DNA from 3 places in the Caloramator mitchellensis genome. Region 3 is predicted to be linked to each of the others. Evidence: a T-box and tRNA genes for the amino acid it is inferred to sense, from the RefSeq annotation. Region 3 holds a T-box; the other regions hold tRNA genes.
What was found. A T-box is a leader RNA that pairs with one kind of tRNA and senses whether it is charged. The one in region 3 lies ahead of pheS (phenylalanine--tRNA ligase subunit alpha), so its partner is inferred to be a tRNA-Phe.
Positions count from the first base shown of each region.

Region 1: it encodes a tRNA-Phe, which carries the amino acid that the T-box ahead of pheS (phenylalanine--tRNA ligase subunit alpha) is inferred to sense. The anticodon was not compared.
Region 2: it encodes a tRNA-Phe, which carries the amino acid that the T-box ahead of pheS (phenylalanine--tRNA ligase subunit alpha) is inferred to sense. The anticodon was not compared.

Region 1 is NZ_LKHP01000005.1:113,574-120,783, forward strand. Features, by position in the region: gene ABG79_RS06000 (GNAT family N-acetyltransferase) at 1-307, opposite strand, end outside; gene ABG79_RS06005 (MBL fold metallo-hydrolase) at 335-1,729, opposite strand; tRNA gene ABG79_RS06010 (tRNA-Glu) at 1,834-1,908, shown strand; tRNA gene ABG79_RS06015 (tRNA-Ile) at 1,912-1,988, shown strand; tRNA gene ABG79_RS06020 (tRNA-Phe) at 2,000-2,075, shown strand; gene ABG79_RS06025 (CotS family spore coat protein) at 2,089-3,159, opposite strand; gene ABG79_RS06030 (M20 metallopeptidase family protein) at 3,240-4,406, opposite strand; gene ABG79_RS06035 (S66 peptidase family protein) at 4,399-5,304, opposite strand; gene ABG79_RS06040 (tetratricopeptide repeat protein) at 5,320-5,760, opposite strand; gene ABG79_RS06045 (flagellar hook-basal body complex protein) at 5,823-6,581, opposite strand; gene ABG79_RS06050 (flagellar hook-basal body complex protein) at 6,593-7,210, opposite strand, start outside.
Region 2 is NZ_LKHP01000004.1:163,630-170,839, forward strand. Features, by position in the region: gene ABG79_RS04975 (2-hydroxyacyl-CoA dehydratase) at 1-3,143, opposite strand, end outside; tRNA gene ABG79_RS04980 (tRNA-Cys) at 3,429-3,503, opposite strand; tRNA gene ABG79_RS04985 (tRNA-Gly) at 3,513-3,588, opposite strand; tRNA gene ABG79_RS04990 (tRNA-Phe) at 3,590-3,665, opposite strand; tRNA gene ABG79_RS04995 (tRNA-Asp) at 3,669-3,745, opposite strand; tRNA gene ABG79_RS05000 (tRNA-Val) at 3,788-3,863, opposite strand; gene hslO (Hsp33 family molecular chaperone HslO) at 3,987-4,859, opposite strand; gene ABG79_RS05010 (class I SAM-dependent DNA methyltransferase) at 4,872-5,600, opposite strand; gene ABG79_RS05015 (type I phosphomannose isomerase catalytic subunit) at 5,717-6,664, shown strand; gene ABG79_RS05020 (alpha/beta-type small acid-soluble spore protein) at 6,665-6,895, opposite strand; gene ABG79_RS05025 (aspartate-semialdehyde dehydrogenase) at 7,104-7,210, shown strand, end outside.
Region 3 is NZ_LKHP01000003.1:34,564-41,773, forward strand. Features, by position in the region: gene thrS (threonine--tRNA ligase) at 1-219, shown strand, start outside; ribosomal protein L20 leader region at 261-372, shown strand; gene infC (translation initiation factor IF-3) at 383-904, shown strand; gene rpmI (50S ribosomal protein L35) at 924-1,121, shown strand; gene rplT (50S ribosomal protein L20) at 1,145-1,504, shown strand; gene ABG79_RS03335 (TrkH family potassium uptake protein) at 1,623-2,984, shown strand; gene ABG79_RS03340 (potassium channel family protein) at 3,001-3,663, shown strand; gene ABG79_RS03345 (TrmH family RNA methyltransferase) at 3,674-4,438, shown strand; T-box leader at 4,499-4,710, shown strand; gene pheS (phenylalanine--tRNA ligase subunit alpha) at 4,822-5,841, shown strand; gene pheT (phenylalanine--tRNA ligase subunit beta) at 5,853-7,210, shown strand, end outside.

The DNA.
Region 1 (7,210 bases), on a different contig from region 3:
ATCCATAATAAACGAAAGGAAAATCATACCCTTTAAAGTTAGATACGAGAAGCTTATAAATATCATTAAAATCTATTTTTATATTCACTGTTGGGACAAAATATACTTCTCTTTTTATAAAATTACATATAATCAATCCGACTACTCTTTCTCGCCTTTTTATTTTATAAATGTTTTTTGTAATAAAATATGAAAAAATATTGTCATTAAAATTACTATAATATTCAAAGCTCTTTCTGTTATGTTTTTTTAATAATTTTAATATCATATAATAATCCCTTATTCTAGCTACTTCAAGCGAAAGCATAGCTGCTCCTTTCAAATTATTAATGAATTAAAGTATAATTTCTTCCATAAAATCAGGGATATAACAGCTTACATTCGAAATTGATTCAAATACTTTTTTTAAATTAAAACTTGCCTCCACTTCTCCATGAGTTATAAAGACTCTTTTTCCTACTCCATTTTTAATATTTTTAAACCAATTTACTAATCCATTTAAATCAGCATGGCCTGAAAGTCCAGGCATATTTATAACTTCTGCATTTACTGCAATTTCTTCTCCAAATATTTTTACTTTCTTGGCGCCATCTAAAATTCTTCTTCCCAATGTTCCTTCTGCTTGGTATCCTACGAATAAGATTGTAGAATTTTTTTTCCAAAGGTTGTATTTTAAATGATGCTTAATTCTTCCAGCTTCACACATACCACTTGATGATATAATAACAACCCCATTTTTTTTATTTAACTCCATCGACTCTTCCTTAGTCTTCACATAGTGCAAATTTTTAAAGTCTAGCACATCAATATCAAGAGCTAAATTCTTTAGTGCATCCTCATCATAACATTCTTTATGTCTTTCAAAAACTCCAGTTGCCTCTTCAGCAAGAGGTGAATCAAGATATATTTCAATTTCAGACATCCTTTTTATTTTTTCAATATCGACGTAATGATTTAAAATATATAGTAATTCCTGTGTTCTTCCGACAGCAAAGGAAGGAATAACTACATTGCCGCCCTTTGAAGTAGTCTTTTCAATTATATCATATAAATTTAATGCCTCATCTAACGATGGATGTAATCTATTGCCATAAGTAGATTCGATAATCAAGTAATCAGCATAATCAACAAACTCATAGTCCTTAATTATTGGTATATTAGTATTGCCTAGGTCTCCGGAAAATACAATTTTCTTATTTTGACCATCGTCTAGAATATTAATTTCTATTATTGACGAGCCTAAAAGATGTCCTGCATCTTTAAAATTCACGCTTATATTTTTATCAACCTGTATTGTATAATTATATGGAACTGAAGTTACAAAATCTTTTACCCTATCTCCATCCTGTGCAGTATATAGTGGCTCAATTGGAGGTAGTCCTTTGCGTTGCCTTTTTTTGTTCTCTGAAATAGCATCCATCTCTTGAATATGTCCGCTATCCACAAGCATAATCTTTAGTAAATCTGCAGTAGCAGTTGTGCAAAAAATAGAGCCCTTAAATCCCTGTTTTACTAGCAATGGCAATCTTCCTGTATGGTCTATATGAGCATGAGTAATTAAAATAAAATCAATATCGGATGGATTAAAAACAAAATCATTAACATTCAACTTAGCGTCCTTTCCTTGAAACATACCGCAATCTACTAAAAATTTTCTCTTAGAAGTTTCAATGTAATAACATGACCCAGTAACAGCTCTTGTAGCGCCTAAAAATCTTATTTTAATCATAATTTCCCCCTAAAATTTTAAAAAAGTGTTGACATGTATTAAATATCATGATATATTATTACATGTCGGGTTTGAGAATGCTTAATTAGATTTTAACCCATTATGGCCCCTTGGTCAAGTGGTTAAGACATCGCCCTTTCACGGCGGTAACAGGGGTTCGAATCCCCTAGGGGTCACCACTAGGGCCTTTAGCTCAGCTGGCTAGAGCAACCGGCTCATAACCGGTCGGTCCGGGGTTCGAGTCCCTGAAGGCCCACCAAAATAAAATATGGCCAGATAGCTCAGTAGGTAGAGCAGGGGACTGAAAATCCCCGTGTCGCTGGTTCGATTCCGGCTCTGGCCACCAAAAACAAGACAGTTTAACTGTCTTGTTTTTTTTCTACAAAATAATTTTTGAATTTATCAAAAAACTCTTCTCTCTTATCCTTTAACCTAATTTCTTTTTCAAGCTTTTTATTATATTTTTCTTCACTCCACTCCTTATGTTTAAAGTATCTTTTCCTTCCTATTTTCCAAAATCTATGAGGAATCATTAAAAAGCCCAGCATTATCTCATACTCTTCATCTTCAATATGCCTATTTTTCTCATAGAATCTTATTAATTTTTCTGTTATTCCAAAGTCCCAATAAAATAAGCTCTTATTCAATGTTCTTCTTAAAAATTTTGCAAGATCATAAATAGGGATATCATAAACTATACTGTCTAAATCGATTAAGTATAACTTATCATTTTTGTCTATTAGTAAATTCTGATAATAAAAACTGTCATGACAAATAAATTTTTGTTCTCTAGCTTTGTCACAAACTTTAGTATAAGCTGTTGATTTAAATTTCTCCAAAGCCTTGTTTGCAATGTTTAAATAGTAATCAACCATATCAAAATATTTGATGTCAAAGGAAGTTTTAACTCTTTTTTGAAGTATTATTTTCTTAAATAATTTTAAATCTTCTATCATTAAATTCAGTTTTTTTTGCCATTTATTATAGTTGCTATTTATTTTTACTTTTGATAAATAAAAACCTTTTGCTTTTTGATGAAAGTCTGCAAGAAGCTCTAATGATGATTTAAGCTCGTCAAAATTTTCAAAGTTACATTCTCTCCCATCTATCCAACTCGTTAAGTAATAATATCTTCCGTGCTCTTTTATGCATTCCAAATCAGATTTTGTTTTGTAATACTCTGCTATTCCGTTAAATCCGTTTTCCTGAAGATGTTTAGTTAAGTAAAATCCTATGATTGCCTTTTTGTCGTTATGTTTAAATTCTTTTAAGCAATATTTTCCTTTATCCGTAGTTATTCGATAAACGCTTCTTACTTTTTCAATTTCCGTCGGAACTAAATTATAATGATTTTTTAGTATCTTGGATATTTTTGTAAATTCTTTTTCATTAAGATAAGTATTCTTCTTAATAATTCTTGTTTTATGCATATTTATCACATATATATTGATTTATTAAAGTATACTCTATATTTTAGTGATTTATGATAACGTTATCATTTATGATAATATTATTTATGACTATTGAGATAATTAAATGCACACATGGTTTGTGTAGCACTACCTAGAGCAAGGCAATCTTCATCAATATCAAAATAGCTTCCATGTGCAGGGTGAACTATACCTTTCTCAACATTGCGACAACCCAACTTATAATAAAGCCCTGGAACTAATTTTGTATAGTATGCAAAATCCTCCACACCCATTCCAGGTTTTTGTATCTCAATCAATTTGATTTCGTTTATATCACCTACAAATTTTATAAAATCATTAAATAATATATCATCGTTTGAAAATGATGGATAGCTTTCGAATATATCAACCTCAGCAATACCCCTATAAATTCGTGAAGTATCTATAACTACTTCTTTAAATCTACTTAAAACAAATTGCCTTAAATCATCTCCTACAGTTCTAATAATACCTTCTATATCGACATTTCTTGCTACAGCATTAGCTGCAGTTCCACCATGAATTTTACCAACTGTAATGACAGCACTGTCTGCAGCAGCAACTTCTCTCGATATAATGCCTTGTATTCCATCTATTACTTTAGCAGCAATATATATGCTGTCTATTCCATCATGGGGATAAGCGCCATGAGCGCCTTTTCCAAAAATTGATATTTTAAATGGATTCGAAGCTGCTGCTACCAATCCTTTTTTTACCCCAATAACTCCCGTATCGAGCGTTTCATCAACATGAAGTGCATATATTGCCCTAACGTTGTCAAGTGCACCAAAATTTATCATATCTTTAGCTCCACCATCTGTCTCTTCAGCTGGTTGAAATATAAGCCTAACCTTTCCATTTAATTTGGATTCATATTTTTTTAAAATTATTGCTGCACCTATTTGAATAGCTGTATGTGCGTCATGTCCGCAGGCATGCATTAATCCTTTTTTAATAGAACTATACGGCTTATCCTTTAAATCTTCAATTTCAAGAGCATCCATATCTGCCCTTAATGCAACAATTTTATCTGATTTTCCAATTTCAGCAATAATGCCACAATTATCATACCTTTTATAATCGATGCTATATTGTTTTAAATATTTTTCGACCAACGAAGCCGTATATTTTAAGTTTCTATCTATCTCTGGATTCTTATGTAGTTCCCTTCTTATTTCAACTAAAATGTCTTTAATTGCATTAGCCTCATATAAAAAATTAATCATTAGTAACACCCTCCTCCATAAACATTAGCCTATCATCTTTTATCATTGCCTTAATACCAATTGGAATGGTAATTCTTTTCTCTCCATGACCTAAATTTTCTAATATATACACTGGTATATTTAAATTAGAAAAAAATCCCCACAAAACTTCATTTATACTAAGGCTTTTATTAAACTCCCTAGCTTCACAGTTTGTAAAGTCTCCAAGAATTACAGCTTTAACTCGTTTAAATACATTTGAATACTTAAGATGATATAACAACCTATCGATTTTATATGGTTCTTCACCGACATCCTCCAATATCAATATACCATCGTCAAACTTCGGTTCATAGGCTGTTCCAATCATTGAAGCTATTATTGAAAGATTGCCTCCAATTATTTTTCCTTCTGCTTGTCCAGAAACAATAGCAGTTAAATTAAGTTTATAACTTTTAATATCTCCTTTCAATACCTTCATTAAAAAATTAAAGTTATAGTCCTTCAAAAAATCACCTGCAGCAATCATTGGTCCGTGGAATGTAACTAGATTTGAAAATTTGTAAATAGCGTTTAATAGATAGGTTATATCGCTAAATCCTAAAAAAATCTTAGGATTTAGCTTTATTTTAGCAAAATCAATCATATCAACAATTCTATTTGAGCCATATCCTCCGCGAAGACAAAAAATTGCATCAACTTTATCATCTTCAAAAAAAACATTAAAATCCTTCGCCCTCATCTCATCTACTCCAGACAAAAATCCATATTGTTTATAACAGCTTTCACCTAAGACAACCTTATAACCTAAATCTTCTAATTTTCTAACAGTTAAATCAACCTTCTCAAAACTAAAAGCAGGACTTGCAGGAGCAATAATCCCAATTGTGTCTCCTTGTTTAAGTCTTCTTGGTTTCATTCAAATCTCCCCCACTTAAATATTCAACGCCTTTAATATCTTTTTTTCAATCTGAATTATTTTTGGCTCTTCAAAAATACTCGTTGCAGTTTTAATTATTCTATAAGCGCTCTTAACATCATTCTCCATTAAATATATATATGCTAAATTTAAGTAGTTATTATAATATTGATTGTTTAGCTCAATAGATTTATTAAAGCAATCCTTTGCTCTATGATTTTGATTCATTTCTAAATATGCTGTTCCAAGATTATAATACAACAAAAAATGTTTTAATCCATGTTTTATTGAATTATTAAAAAACTTTATGGCTGACTCATAATCTTTTTCAGCAATAGAACAGAGGCCAAGATAGTAATAAAACTTTTTTTTATCAAAGAATAGATTCTTTATAGCATGTATTTTTGCTTCAATAATCTTATTTTCCTTAATCAAATTAGTAATTAGTTCATCCAAAATTAAAACCCCCTTTTAGGCTTTTTTGTAATTATTGACCTAAAAGAAGGTTTTTATTCATACTATTTTCCTCGAATATTGTTTGCAATCTGCCACATATCATCAGCAGTTTTCACCGTTCTAGAATTTAATTCAAAGGCTCTTTGGGTTACAAGCATATCAGTTAACTCCTTAGCAATATCTACATTTGATTTTTCCAGATAACCCTGTTTAAGATTTGTCGACTCTTTTATATTTGCATTATCAGCAGCAAATAAATTTTCACCTTTTTGCTTTAAACTATCCTGACCGATTATTTCATAGACATTAATTTTTCCAACCAATTCTTCTGAACCATCAACAAGGTTATAAACATCGCCATTAGATTTAATTATAAAATTATCATTAATACTTAGATTATTATTATAATTTTCTATTTCTAAAAAAAGACCGCTGCTATGAACAAAATTTCCATTTGCGTCAATGTTAAATGCTCCGTCCCTTGTATAAAAATAATTGCCATCTCCGTCTTTAACTTTGAAATATCCTTCTCCTACAATAGCAACATCAGTTTTATTTCCTGTTTCCTTAATAAGCCCCTGACTAAAATTTCTAATAAGCTCCTCACCTCTTACTCCACTACCTACAGTTAAATTGCTCTTGTCATTGTTTGTTATAGGAGTCCCCAACCTGTCAAGCGACTCATTAAAAATGTCTGAAAAAGCAACATCAAGTCTCTTGTATCCATTGGTATCTATATTGGCAATATTATTTGAAATTACATCTATTCTATTTTGACTAGAATAAAGTCCTGATCTTCCATTCCACATCACCTTTAACATTAAATCACCCTCTATCTAACATTGCCAACTTCATTAACAGTTTTTGACAATGTTTCGTCTAATGATTGCATAACTTTTTGACTCGATTCATAACTTCTCATAATACTCATCATTTCAGTAATGACTTCAATTGTATCAACATTTGATTTTTCAACAAAACCTTGCTTAATATCAGTTGCTACAGGATTCCCATCCGCCTTAGAATTATAAAAATCATTTGCATCCCTTAATAATTGATTTTTATCTTCAAAGGTAGTTATTAAAAATTTAAGATTATCAGTTCCAGAAATAGTTCCATCTGGGTTAAGCGTAATATTTTCCGAGTTTACTTTAATAGTTTTTTCATAGCCATTCTCATCTAATCCTATTACCTTGTATCCATTAGTAGCAATAAGGTTGCCTTCGCTATCGATTTTAAATCTTCCATCCCTTGTGTATTTTTTGCTTCCATTTTCATCTTCAACAGTAAAGAATCCATCTCCATTGATTGCAAAATCTAATATTCTATCGGTTTTTTCCAAATCTCCCTGTGAAAAATTTGTCCTAGTCCCATCTATTCCAACTCCAAGCTCAATAGTTCCAATCCTTCTTGGAAAACTTTTATCGCCAACTTGTTTATCTTTATTCAT
Region 2 (7,210 bases), on a different contig from region 3:
TCTATAGAATTCTTATCAACCGAAGGCAAAACTTTTAATTTGTATCCGCTCACCTCAAAGGCCTTTTCCAATATCTCAAAATGAACAGGAGACATTTGAGGTGCTAAAATTGTATACTCTTTTCGCATCTTTTTTGTGAATACCGGATTTTTTATACTTTTCACTTTAACCGGCAACATTCCTTTTTTATCCCTTTCTTTTAGTGCAGCAATAAGGCTTCTTATTCTAATCTTTATAGCACCTAAGTTAGTTCCTTCATCTATTTTAATAGAAGTATATATTTTGCCACTGCCCTCAACTATGTCCTTTACTTGGTCCATAACTATTGCATCAAGACCACATCCAAATGAGTTTAGTTCTATAATATCAATATTGTTATAGTCAGATATTAGGTTTGCTGCTCTATATATTCTTGAGTGGTAAGTCCATTGGTCAACTACTCTTAAGGGATTTTTAAGACCCTTAATATGGCTTATCGAATCCTCTGTTAATACCGCAATTCCAAATGAATTTATTACATTTGGAATGCCATGATTTATTTCTGGGTCTATATGATATGGCCTTCCTGCAAGAACAATACCCTTTTTTCCAGTCTTGATTAGATAGCTTAAAGTCTCCTCTCCCTTTTTTCTTATATCCCTTTTGTAATTTTCAAATTCATATAATGCAGCTTTCAGCGCCTCTTCTATTTCTTTTTTTGTAATGCCAAATTCACATAATGATTTGAATAAAGAATTGCTGAGCATTTTTTCATTTTCTAAGCTAATAAAAGGATTTAGAAATTTGATTCCATTTTCATTTAATATATCCATATTATTTTTTATAACTTCTGAATATGAAGTCACAATTGGACAATTGTAGTGATTGTTTGCGTCCAAAAACTCTTTTTTCTCATAAACTACAGAAGGATAAAAAATAGTTTTGACACCCTTTTGTATAAGATTTACTATATGTCCATGAACAATTTTCGCTGGATAACATACGGTATCGGAAGGTATTGTCTCCATGCCAAGTTCATATATTTTTTTGTTTGACTTATCGGATAAAACAACTCTAAATCCAAGTTCAGAAAAAAATGTATGCCATAGTGGGTAGTTTTCATAAATATTTAAAACCCTTGGTATTCCAATTATGCCTCTTTTCGCTATTGATTCATCTAAAGGTTTATATTCAAACAATCTTTTATACTTATACTCATAAAGATTTGGGACATCGCTTTTTACACTAAAATTTCCAGCGCCTTTTTCACACCTATTGCCTGATACAAATTTCTTACCATCGCCAAATGTGCTTATTGTTAACTGACAATTGTTTGTGCATAATTTGCATCTTGTATGCGATTGTTTAATTTCAAATTTTTCTAATCCCTCGCTTGAAATTATGCTCGACTTTTCTCCATGTGCAAACCTTTCCTTTGCTATTAAAGCTGCTCCAAATGCTCCCATCAAGCCAGATATGTCAGGTCGTATCGCTTCCTTACCAGACACCAGTTCAAATGCTCTAAGAACTGCTTCATTATAAAAGGTGCCTCCTTGGACAATTATTTTTTCTCCTAAATCTTCAATATTTCTTATCTTGATAACTTTTTGCAATGCATTTTTAATAACCGAAAACGATAGCCCTGCTGAAATGTCAGCAACACTTGCACCTTCCTTTTGAGCTTGTTTCACTTTTGAGTTCATAAAAACTGTGCACCTTGAGCCCAAATCAACGGGATTTTTTGAAAATAATGCCTCCTTTGCAAAATCTTCTATGGCCATACCTAATGATTTTGCAAAAGATTCTATAAATGAACCGCAACCCGATGAACAAGCCTCGTTCAATACTATATTTTCTATTACTCCATTTTTAACTCTGATGCATTTCATATCCTGACCGCCGATATCTAGTATAAAATCGACGTTCGGATCAAAGAATTCTGCTGCTTTATAGTGTGCAATGGTTTCAACTTCAGATTCATCTATTGAAAAGCCAGCCTTTATTAATCCTTCTCCGTAACCTGTAACGCATGACTTGGCGATATGTGCGTTGTCTGGAAGTTCTTTATAAATTTTTTTGATTATGTTTAATACCGCATTAACAGGGTTTCCTTGATTATTTGAGTAAAGACTAAATAATAGATTATTCTCAGCGTCTATTAAAACTGCCTTTGTAGTAGTTGACCCAGCATCTATTCCTAAAAAGCATTCTCCCTTATGCTGAGCAATATTTTTTCTTTTAATTTTATTTTGCTCATGCCTTGTTTTAAAACTTATATAGTAGTTTTCATTTTCAAATAAAGGACTTAGGACATTTATTTCTTTATTCAAAAAAAGAGTAGTATCTTGAAGCTTGTCTAAAATTGTTTCAAGTTTGAATGTTTCCTTATCCTTTGCAACGTGCGCTGCGCCAAGTGCTACAAATAGCTGAGAATTTTCAGGAAAAATTGCATCATTAATATCTATATTTAGAGTCTCTATAAACCTTTTTCTAAGTTCACTTAAAAAATAAAGTGGACCACCTAAAAAAGCTACTTTTCCCGTTATTTTCCTCCCTGCAGCCAATCCGCTTATCGTTTGGTTTACAACTGCTTGAAACACAGAAGCCGCTATATCTTCCTTTTTTACTCCTTCGTTTATAAGGGCTTGAATATCGGTTTTTGCAAATACACCGCATCTTGAAGCAATTGGGTAAATTACTTTATAACTTTTTGCCAATTCATTTAACCCTATAGCGTCTGTTTCCATCAATCCTGCCATTTGGTCAATAAATGCTCCTGTTCCTCCAGCGCAACTCCCATTCATTCTTTGTTCTATGCTGCCGCTAAAATAGGTGATTTTAGCATCTTCTCCTCCAAGCTCTATAGCTATATTTGTTTCAGGAGCATATATATTAACAGCCTTTGTAGCCGCAATTACCTCCTGCTCAAAAGGCAAATCTAACCATTTTGAAATTCCAATTCCAGCCGAACCAGTGACAGCTATCTTTATTTTTTTATCCCCAATTATCTGCTTTGCATCAGTTAAAACTTCCTTAACAGTATTGACAACATCAGCGTAATGACGCTTATATTTGCTGTTTACTATTTTGTTATATTTATCTAATATTACTAATTTGACGGTAGTTGAGCCAACATCTAATCCCAATAAATACTCATAACCCATTATTTTCCCTTCTTTCAAGTAAGCTAAGTAACAATCTGAATTTAATTCTAATACTCTAAAATAAAAGCAACAAATCCAAAATATTCTATTTATTGGTCTAATTCAGTTGATTTGCTCAAAACAGACAAACTAAAGCCATTTATCTTTTATTTGCGATTAGTATCTTTGTAAATTGCCATTTATCAAGGACGCATGTTCAAATTGACAAACAAATCAAGAAGTCAAGAAATCAAGTGAATGTCACCAAAAGAAAAAGCAGCTTGCAATATTGCAAGCTGCATTGTATGGAGGCGGCACCCGGATTTGAACCGGGGAATGAAGGTTTTGCAGACCTGTGCCTTACCACTTGGCTATGCCGCCATATTTAGTTGGAGCGGGAAACGGGACTCGAACCCGCGACTTTCACCTTGGCAAGGTGACGCTCTACCAACTGAGCTATTCCCGCATGGTGGCCAGAGCCGGAATCGAACCAGCGACACGGGGATTTTCAGTCCCCTGCTCTACCTACTGAGCTATCTGGCCAGTTGGCGACCCAGAAGGGGCTCGAACCCTCGACCTCCGGCGTGACAGGCCGGCACTCTAACCAACTGAGCTACTGGGCCAAGAAACTTAATCTTAGGTGCCAGGCACTTAAGATTAAGATTTGGTGGGCACAATAGGGCTCGAACCTATGACCCTCTGCTTGTAAGGCAGATGCTCTCCCAGCTGAGCTATGCGCCCACATCGATGTTTTGATTATATCATCAAAACTTATCTTTGTCAACTTTGCCTTATTGGCGCTGCCGACATGTAATATATTATATCATTTTTGCACTTATGTCAACACCTTTTTTTTAATTTATTTTATTTATCAATTAGTTTCTTAATTTCTTCCTTTGTGAACTTATATTTCTTATCACAGAAATGGCATTCAAGTTGAATAGATTCCTCTTCGTCATGCAGCCTTTGTAGTTCTTCTTTTCCGAGTGCAATCAATGCCCTTTCAACCCTTTCTCTTGAACAATCACATTCGTATCGGCAGTCTATTTTTTCGTATATTTTCAAATCCATATCATCAAACAACATATTTAATATCTCTTCACCTGATTTTCCTTCAGCAATCAGTGTTGATAGTGGAGGAATTTCCTGAAGTCTAAATGTGATTATGTCTGCTAAAAATTCATTTGCACCTGGCATCATCTGGATAATAAGTCCACCCGCAGCTTTAATAGAAATATCTGTATCAACTAAAACACCAAGCACAACTGCCGATGGAACTTGTTCAGATACTGTAAAATAGTATGCAATATCGTCACCTATCTCACCTGTTCTTAATGGCACCTGACCAACGTAGGGTTCCTTTAGCCCTAAATCCTTTACTACGTTTAAAAAGCCATTCACACCTACTATTCTACCAACATCTAATTTGCCTTTTTCATTTAGCGGAAGATCTGCTCCTGGATTTGATACATAAGCCTTGACATTGCCCTTAGGGTTTGAAACAGCTACCATATTGCCAATTGAGCCTCCACCATTAAGAGAAAGTGTAATGGTATCCCGCTCCCCCTTGAGCATTGTTCCCATCATTGAAGCTACTGTCATAAACCTCCCAAGCGCTGCAGATGCAGTAGGTGAAAGGTTGTGTATCCTCCTTGCCTCTTCTACCATATCAGTTGTAATAGCTGCAAATAATCTTATATCTCCATTTGCTGCTGTCGCTCTTAAAATATATGCCATATTTTGACCTCCTTATTTTTTAGCTACAAAGGTGATTCTTAAAGTCTCATTGTGAATGTTATTAAACGAATAATCATCATATATTTCAACTTTTTTGTATCCTGTATTCTTGAGCATATTAACTATTTTATCACAAGTATGCGCTCTTTGAACATGGTGTTCATCTATTCTCTTAAATAGTTTGCCTTCCTTTACAAAGAATGTAATATACATATCTAAAATATCATCATCTATATAGTTATCCCATATATAGCAGTAATCGTCTTCATTCAATGTAAAGGAGTTGTTTCCTATTATTTTTTTTAATTTGTATTCAGAACTTATATCAAATAAAAATAAGCCACATTCATTTAGATGATTATTGACTCTGTTGAAAATATCAATCAATTCTTCATCTTCAATTATATAGTTTAATCCATCATTATGGCAGAATATGAAATCAAATTTTTTGTCAAACTTCAAATCTCTCATGTCTTGATTTATAAATACTACATCCTTATTTTTTATTTTATTTCTTGCAAAATTCAGCATATCTTCTGAAACATCAAGGGCTACTACCTTTAATCCCATATCATATAACCTTTGAGTCATGTTACCAGTCCCGCAGGCTAGTTCAAGGACAGTTTTCCCATTATAATCTATTCCATTTAAATTCATATACTTTTCTATAAATCTTTTCCAAGAGTCATAATCTATGTCTATCATCTTGTCGTAAATCTGTGCGAGTTCAATATATTGCATTCTCCCACCCCGCTTAAATTTCTCTATATATTTTATTATATTAATCAAATAAAGTCTATTATATATTTATATTTTATTGTATAATATTGTCAGCAATTTTATGGGAGGGGATTTATTTGTTGTATCCTTTGTTTTTTGAGCCTGTATATAAGGAAATAATATGGGGAGGAAGAAAATTAGAAAAATACTTTAATCGAAATATACCCGATGGAAATATAGCAGAAAGCTGGGAGGTTTCTTGCCATAAAAGTGGAATGAGCATCATTAGAAACGGCGAACTAAAAGGGACAACTTTGAAGGAAGTAATAGATTCATACGGTGAAATAATTCTTGGGAAAAAATATAACTCTTTCCCACTTCTAGTTAAATTGATTGATGCAAATGATAAACTTTCCGTTCAGGTTCATCCTGATGATGATTATGCTAAAAAGTTTGAAAATCAATTTGGCAAAACAGAAATGTGGTATGTGATAGATGCTAAGGAAAATGCTCAATTAGTTTATGGTTTAAAGAGTGAAATATCAAAAGAAAAATTTATTGAAGCGATAAATTTAAACAAGGTTGAGGAATGTTTAAATTATGTAAATGTATCTAAAGGTGATGTGATCTTCATTCCTTCTGGAACCGTTCATGCAATTATGGATGGGTTATTGCTTGCAGAAATACAGCAGAGCAGTGATGTAACATATAGGCTTTATGATTGGAATAGAGTTGATAAAGAAGGAAAAAGGCGAGAACTTCATATTGATAAGGCGCTTGATGTAATCAATTTTAATTTTGAAGGAAATGTGTTAAAACCAGAGTTTAAATCATTTGACGGCTATGAAATTGCAGATGCAATAAAGTGCCCTTATTTCGAAGTAAGTATAATCAAAGTCAATCTAAGTTATAAATCAAACTGTAATGGTAGTTTCAAAGTATACACAGCTGTAGAAGGAGAAGGAGAAGTTTTATACAATGGAATCTCATATAAAATAAATTGCGGCGACAGTTTCTTGATGCCAGCAGAACTTGATGAATATGAAATATTAGGCAAAATAACTTTATTAGAAACTAAAGCCTAATTATTCATTCCACTTTCGTCCAGCGTCCTTATTTAATTTGGTCATTATTCCTCCAATGCGTCCAGTTTCTTCTGCAGTTAATCCGCTCCATCCATATTTTCTAACTTTATCTATAAGTCCTAATTCTTCAGCTATTTCGAATTTAATTTTTTCTCTTTCCTTTTCCTTTTCAGAAAGCTCTTTTTTAGCCTTAATTTTAGACTTTACAATTTTTTTGAAGGGCGTAGTCATGAAAACACCTCCCTGTTTTTAGTATTACAGAGAGGTGTTTTTTTATACCATATGAAAGAATATTTATAAAATAGTGCTTAAAAAATATTTTTATTGTGGTATAATATCATCTAATAAAACAAAAGCTTACATATTAATAGGCTAATATAATATTAAATAAGTTGTTAGTAATATATTATATTAAGATAATTAAAAGGAGGCGGTTATTATGCCAAAGGTTGCTGTGGTTGGTGCTACCGGTATGGTAGGCAGAATGATGTTAAATGTTTTAGAGGAGAGAAATTTCCCTATTGATGAGCTTTATTTGTTTGCTTC
Region 3 (7,210 bases):
AGAGTTGAATCAGATTTAAGAAACGAAAAGATAGGCTACAAGATAAGAGAAGCTCAGCTTCAAAAGGTTCCATATATGATTATACTTGGTGATAAGGAAGTTGAAAATAAGAATATATCTTTAAGATCAAGAAGAGAAGGCGATTTAGGTTCAATGGAATTTGAAGCTTTCCTTTCAAAGATTACAGAAGAAATAGATAAAAAGATTAGCAATGTGTAATAAACTATTGACAAGTTGAGTTTTTAGTGGTATTCTAATTAAAGTATAAGCAGAAGCCATCCGCTTCTCACCTTACGCTGCTGGCAGTAGGGTTGTTATAGGTCGTAATGTATACTATGCGGATGGGACTACCATCCGCTTTTGTTTTGTAAAAAATTAGGAGGTGAATGTTATTAATAAACAACATTTAATCAACGAAGAAATTCGTGAAAAGGAAGTTAGACTCATCGATAGCGATGGTTCACAGCTTGGAATAGTGGCTACTAAAGAGGCGCTTAAATTAGCTGAACAAAAACAGTTAGACTTAGTTCTAATTGCACCACAGGCAAAACCACCTGTATGCAAGATTATGGACTACGGTAAGTTTGCTTACGAGCAACAGAAGAAGGAAAAGGAAGCAAAGAAAAAGCAAAAAGTTATAAACATAAAGGAAATGAGAATTACTCCAAACATAGATGAACACGACCTTAATGTTAAGGCTAAAAATACAGAGAAGTTCTTAAAGGATGGCGACAAGGTTAAAGTTACTGTTAAATTCAGAGGAAGAGAAGCAGAACATTCCCATTTAGGAGAAGAAGTTCTTAGAAGATTCTTTGAAAAGGTCTCTGAAGTGGGTGTTATAGAAAAAGAGCCAAAGCTTGAAGGCAAAAGTATGATAATGATATTAAGCCCTAAGAAACAGTAAACGAGAGGAGGAAATCACAATGCCAAAAATGAAGACACATAGAGGTGCGGCAAAGAGATTTAAGAAGACTGCATCAGGAAAATTCAAAAGATCACACGCATATCATCGTCATATATTGACTAAGAAGAGTGCAAAGAGAAAGAGAAAGCTTAGAAAGGCTGCATTCGTAAACGTTACAGAAATCAAGAAAATGAGAAAGTTAATGCCTTACGCATAATCGACTAGAAGGAGGTAAGAAATATGGCAAGAGTAAAGAGAGCCGTTCATGCTCATAAAAAACGTAGAAAGATAATGAAGCTTGCTAAGGGATACTTTGGAGCAAAGAGCAAGTTATATAGAATTGCAAAGCAACAGGTAATGAAGAGCTTAGCTTATGCTTACGTAGGAAGAAAGCTTAAGAAGAGAGATTTCAGAAAGCTTTGGATAGCAAGAATTAATGCTGCAGCAAGAGCAAATGGATTATCATACTCAAGACTTATAAACGGTCTTAAGCTTGCTGGAGTTGAAATAAACAGAAAAATGCTTGCTGATATCGCGGTAAACGACGCAGCAGCATTTGCTGACTTAGTAAACTTAGCAAAGTCAAAACTAAATGCATAATTTAAGCTAATTTAACCAAAAGAGGCCTTTTTTAGGCCTCTTTGTGATTTTTAAAAAAATTTAAAAGTGCTATAATATATTATTGTATTAGATAAACTAAATATCGGGAGGACTTTGTATGCTATTCAAAGAAAGCGAGGAAGGCGTCAAAATATACAAGCTACAGCCTGTGCAAATATTGGCGCTCGGATTTGCAGGAGTTATTCTTTTAGGGGCACTTATTTTGAAATTGCCTATATCCTCTGCAGACGGAACATCTACACCTTTTATAGATTGTCTCTTTACAGCCACCTCTGCTGTATGCGTTACAGGACTTGTTGTTGTAGATACCGGAACGCACTGGAGCACATTTGGACAATTTATTATACTTTTATTAATTCAAATAGGCGGGTTAGGATTCATGACCTTTGCAACTCTGTTTGCAATTGTCCTTGGAAGGAAAATAACCCTTAAAGAAAGGCTGGTTATGCAGGAGGCATTTAACGCCTTTAATATACAGGGTATTGTTAAGCTTGCCATCTATATTATGGGAATTACCTTCAGTATAGAGGGGCTTGGGGCCATTCTTTTATCAACGCAATTTGTTCCTGAATTCGGTTGGAAAAGGGGAATATATTACGGAGTTTTCCATGCCATATCCTCTTTTTGCAATGCAGGTTTCGATTTGATTGGCGATTTTAAAAGCTTAACGCCGTATGTTGAAAATCCGGTAATCAACTTAACAGTTATGGGTCTTGTTATAGTTGGCGGATTAGGATTTGGAGTTATTACCGAAATAATTAACCATAAAAACATGAAAAAATTCTCGCTGCATTCAAAGGTTGTCCTTTTGACGACGGCAATTTTGATAGCGACAGGGGCAGTAATGTTTTTTGTTCTTGAATACAACAACCCTAATACTCTTGGGGCATTGTCATTCAAGGGCAAAATACTATCAAGCTTGTTTGCCTCAGTTACTCCAAGAACAGCAGGATTTAATACAATAAATCTTCCGGATATGACAACTTCAAGCAAGTTCCTTACAATATTATTAATGTTTGTCGGTGCGTCGCCAGGCTCTACAGGCGGTGGTATCAAGACGACAACTGCAATGCTGATAATTATGACGGTTTATGCTGTCATTCATGGTAGAGAAGATACTGAAATGTTTAATAGAAGAATTCCGAAAGAAGTTGTATATCGTGCTATTGCAATAACTTTTATAAGCTTTATGCTGGTAATTGGAGTTACTATGGTCCTTTCAATAACCCAAAGCGGCGACTTTATGGAATTTCTTTATGAAGCAACATCAGCCTTTGGAACAGTTGGACTTAGCTTGGGCTTAACATCTACACTGACTAATATAGGAAAAGTAGTGGTAATGTTGACTATGTATGTAGGCAGAGTTGGACCACTTACTCTTGCACTTGCATTTGCACGAAAACAGTTGATGACAAGCAAAAGCGTAAAATATCCTGAAGATAGAATATTGGTTGGATAATTTAGGAGGTCATTTTATGAAATCTAAGCAATTCGTAGTGATTGGACTTGGAAGATTTGGCTCAAGCGTTGCCAAAACATTATATCAATTAGGAAATGAAGTAATGGCAATAGATAACGATGAAGAGACAGTTCAGAGCATTTCAGATTATGTAACTCACGCTGTTCAGGCTGATGCTACAGACGAAGCTACAATAAGGTCTTTAGGAATTAGGAACTTTGACGTTGCAGTTGTGACAATAGGCAGTGACATTCAATCAAGCGTAATGGTTACGCTTCTTTTAAAGGAACTTGGAATAAAATATGTTATAGCAAAGGCGCACAATGAACTTCATGCAAAAGTTTTATATAAGATTGGCGCAGACAGGGTGGTATTCCCAGAAAGAGATATGGGAGTTAGAGTTGCGCATAATCTTTGCTCATCAAATATACTCGACTATATAGAACTTTCGCCGGACTATAATATTATGGAAATTGCAGCAATTGAAGAATGGCACAATAAATCATTTAGGGAACTCGATATGAGAAACAAATACGGATTCAATGTTATGGCAATTAAAAGGAGCAACGACATTAACATCTCGCCTAAGGCGGATGACGTCATTCGTCCAGGTGATATACTTGTTGTAATCTCTGAAACGGATAATATAAGAAAATTTGAATCTGATAAATTAAGATAGGATTGATTTTATGCTCAGCAAAAACAATAAACTTATTAAAGATACTCTAAAATTAAAACAGAAGAAATACAGGGATGAGTCAGGAAAATTCATCATAGAAGGTGCAAGGTTTGTTGAAGAGGCGTTAAATGAAAACAAGGTAGAATATATTTTCTACTCAGGAAAGTTTGCTTCTTCTAAATACTCATCAATATTAGATGCAAATTGCCCTAAATATGAAGTAGAAGATGCAGTGATAAAAGAACTTTCGGACACAGAAACGCCACAGGGCATTATTGCAGTTTGTATAAAGACTGATTATGATTTAGAGGTTTTAAAGGATTTTGCAGTAATAATAGACGGGGTTCAGGACCCTGGAAACCTTGGAACAATAATAAGAACAGCAGATGCTGCTGGAGCCGACGCTGTAATTATAGTAAAAGGGACAGTTGATGTGTATAATTCTAAAACTTTGCGCTCAACGATGGGCTCGATATTTCATCTGCCTGTAATTTATATAGATGAATTCGAAACTTCAATAGATATATTAAAACAAAAGGGCTTCAAAGTATATGCTACTGACCTGACTGCTAAAAGTTATATATACGACTTTGATTTTAAACAGAAAACTGCAATAATCATAGGAAACGAAGCAAATGGGATACCACAAAGCCACATAGAGCTTGCAACGGATAAAATAAAGATACCTATGATAGGCAGAGCAGAGTCACTAAACGCAGCCATGGCGTCTTCAATACTTTTATATGAGGTTGTAAGGCAAAGAATTATCAAATGAGAAAATGAATATTGATTAAAATTATTAGTTATGATAAAATATTCCACAATGATATTAAGATGCGAAACGATGAAGGAGTCCAGTAGTCCGGCGATGTGCACAGGGAGGGGATGCCGCGATTGAGAGCGTCCCTGCAATGTAACCGAATGAACCTTCGCTCCAAAGTTCCACAGCTGAAATTAAGTAGGCTGCTGGCGGCACAGCCGTTATACGAATGAGTGGAACGCTTGTGCGTTCAACTAGGGTGGTAACGCGGTCTCCCCGTCCCTATTTGGGATTGGGAGCTTTTTTATTGGTGACATTCACTTGATTTTTTGAGTTCTTGATTTGTTTGACAATTTAACTTTAGTATTCGTCAAAATTTAGTAAAAGGAGGCTAAAAAATGAGAGAGCAGCTTCAAAAGATTAAAGAAGAAGCATTATTGGAGATTAAATCGGCTGACAATAGCCAGAAAATCGATGAGATTAGGGTAAAGTATCTTGGAAAAAAGGGAAGTCTTACAACGATACTTCGCGGCATGGGTGCTTTAAGCCCTGAAGAAAGACCTATTGTGGGCAAAATTGCAAATGAAGTCAGGGAAGAAATTGAAAACCAGATTGAAAATGCATTAAATGAAATCAAAAACAAAGAAAGAAATATGAAGATTAAATCCGAATACATAGATATTACAATGCCGGGCAAAAGACATTCGATTGGAAACATCCACCCTTTAAACAAGGTGTTAGACGAGATAAAGGAAATATTCTTTGGTATGGGATTTTCAATTGCAGAGGGACCAGAGATAGAGCTTGATTATTATAATTTTGAGGCGCTTAACGTTCCTAAGAACCACCCAGCAAGGGATGAACAGGACACATTCTACATTAGCGAAAACCTCGTTCTTAGAACTCAAACTTCACCAATACAGATAAGAACTATGGAAAAAACAAAGCCGCCTATAAGAATTATTGCGCCAGGTAGAGTTTACAGGTCTGATGCAGTGGATGCAACCCACTCGCCTATATTTTATCAAATCGAAGGGCTTGTTGTTGATAAGGGAATTACTATGGCGAGCCTTAAGGGAACTCTTGAAACATTTGCTAAGAGGTTCTTCGGAGAAAACACAAGAACAAAATTCAGACCACACCACTTCCCATTTACCGAACCATCGGCCGAAGTGGATGTTTCATGCTTTGTATGCGGTGGAGAAGGCTGCAGAGTGTGCAAAGGTTCAGGATGGATTGAAATATTAGGATGCGGTATGGTTCACCCAGATGTATTAAGAAAGGGCGGAATTGACCCTGATGTTTACAGCGGCTTTGCATTTGGAATGGGGCTTGATAGAATAGTTATGATTAAATATGGAATAGATGATATTAGACTATTATATGAAAACGATATAAGATTCCTAAAGCAGTTTTAAGGAGGGATAGCATGAAGGTTCCATATAATTGGCTGTTAGAATATGTTGATTTAGATAAAGGTATAAAAGAAGTTGCAGATGCATTGACAATGTCAGGTTCAAAGGTTGAAGAGGTAATTGAATACGGAAAGGAAATAGACAGGGTTGTAACAGGATATGTTGAAAAAATTACAAAACATCCTGATGCAGATAAACTAAGAATTTGCCAGGTTAACGTTGGGAATGAAACAATTCAAATAGTTACTGGTGCAGAAAACGTTCAGGAAGGCGATACCGTTCCTGTTGCACTTCATGGTTCAACATTGCCAGGCGGGGTCAAAATTAAAAAGGGAAAATTAAGAGGTATAGAATCAAACGGAATGCTATGTTCAGAAGCCGAGCTTGGAATTGCAAAGGATGATTCGGTTCACGGAATTATGATTCTTCCAAAGGATACACCTCTTGGAGTTGACATAAAGGAAATACTTGGACTTAATGGCGGCATAATCGATTTTGAAATAACATCAAACAGAGCAGACTGTTTTGGAGTTTACGGAATAGCAAGGGAAGCATCGGCTACATTTAGAAAACCATTAAAAGCTGTTGAAACAGGTTTTAATGAAAACAGCGAAAATATAAATGATTATTTATCAGTTGAAGTAAAGGATGATTTGTGCAGACGCTATGCTGCAAGGGTTGTAAAAAATGTAAAGATAGGTCATTCACCCGAATGGATGCAGCAAAGATTGATGGACGCAGGGGTTAGGCCTATAAACAATATAGTTGACATAACAAACTATGTAATGCTTGAACTTGGTCAGCCAATGCACGCATTTGACTATAGATTTATCGAAGGTAAAAAGATAATCGTAAGAAGAGCAGAAGAAGGTGAAAAATTCACAACTCTTGACGGAATAGAAAGAACCCTTGACGATTCAATGCTTGTGATTGCGGATGGAGCAAAGGCTGTTGCTGTTGCCGGTGTTATGGGAGGTCAAAACTCTGAAATACAGGAAGATACATCTACTATTGTATTTGAATGTGCAAACTTCAATGGAACTAATGTAAGATTGACAGCAAAGAAATTAGGTTTAAGGACCGAATCGTCTTCAAGATTTGAAAAGGACTTGGACCCAAATATAATAGATGCAGCGCTAGATAGGGCATGCCACCTTATTGAAACTCTCGGCATTGGTGAAGTAGTTGGTGGTAAAATAGATATTTATCCACAGAAACTTGAGCCTTATTATATGGAAGTTAGCAGCAAGTGGATAAATGATTTTATTGGAATTAATATTTCAGCAGAAGATATGAAGAATATGCTAAAGTATCTTGGAATGAAGGTTGAAGGAGATGAAATACTTAAGATAGAAGTTCCAACCTTCAGGCA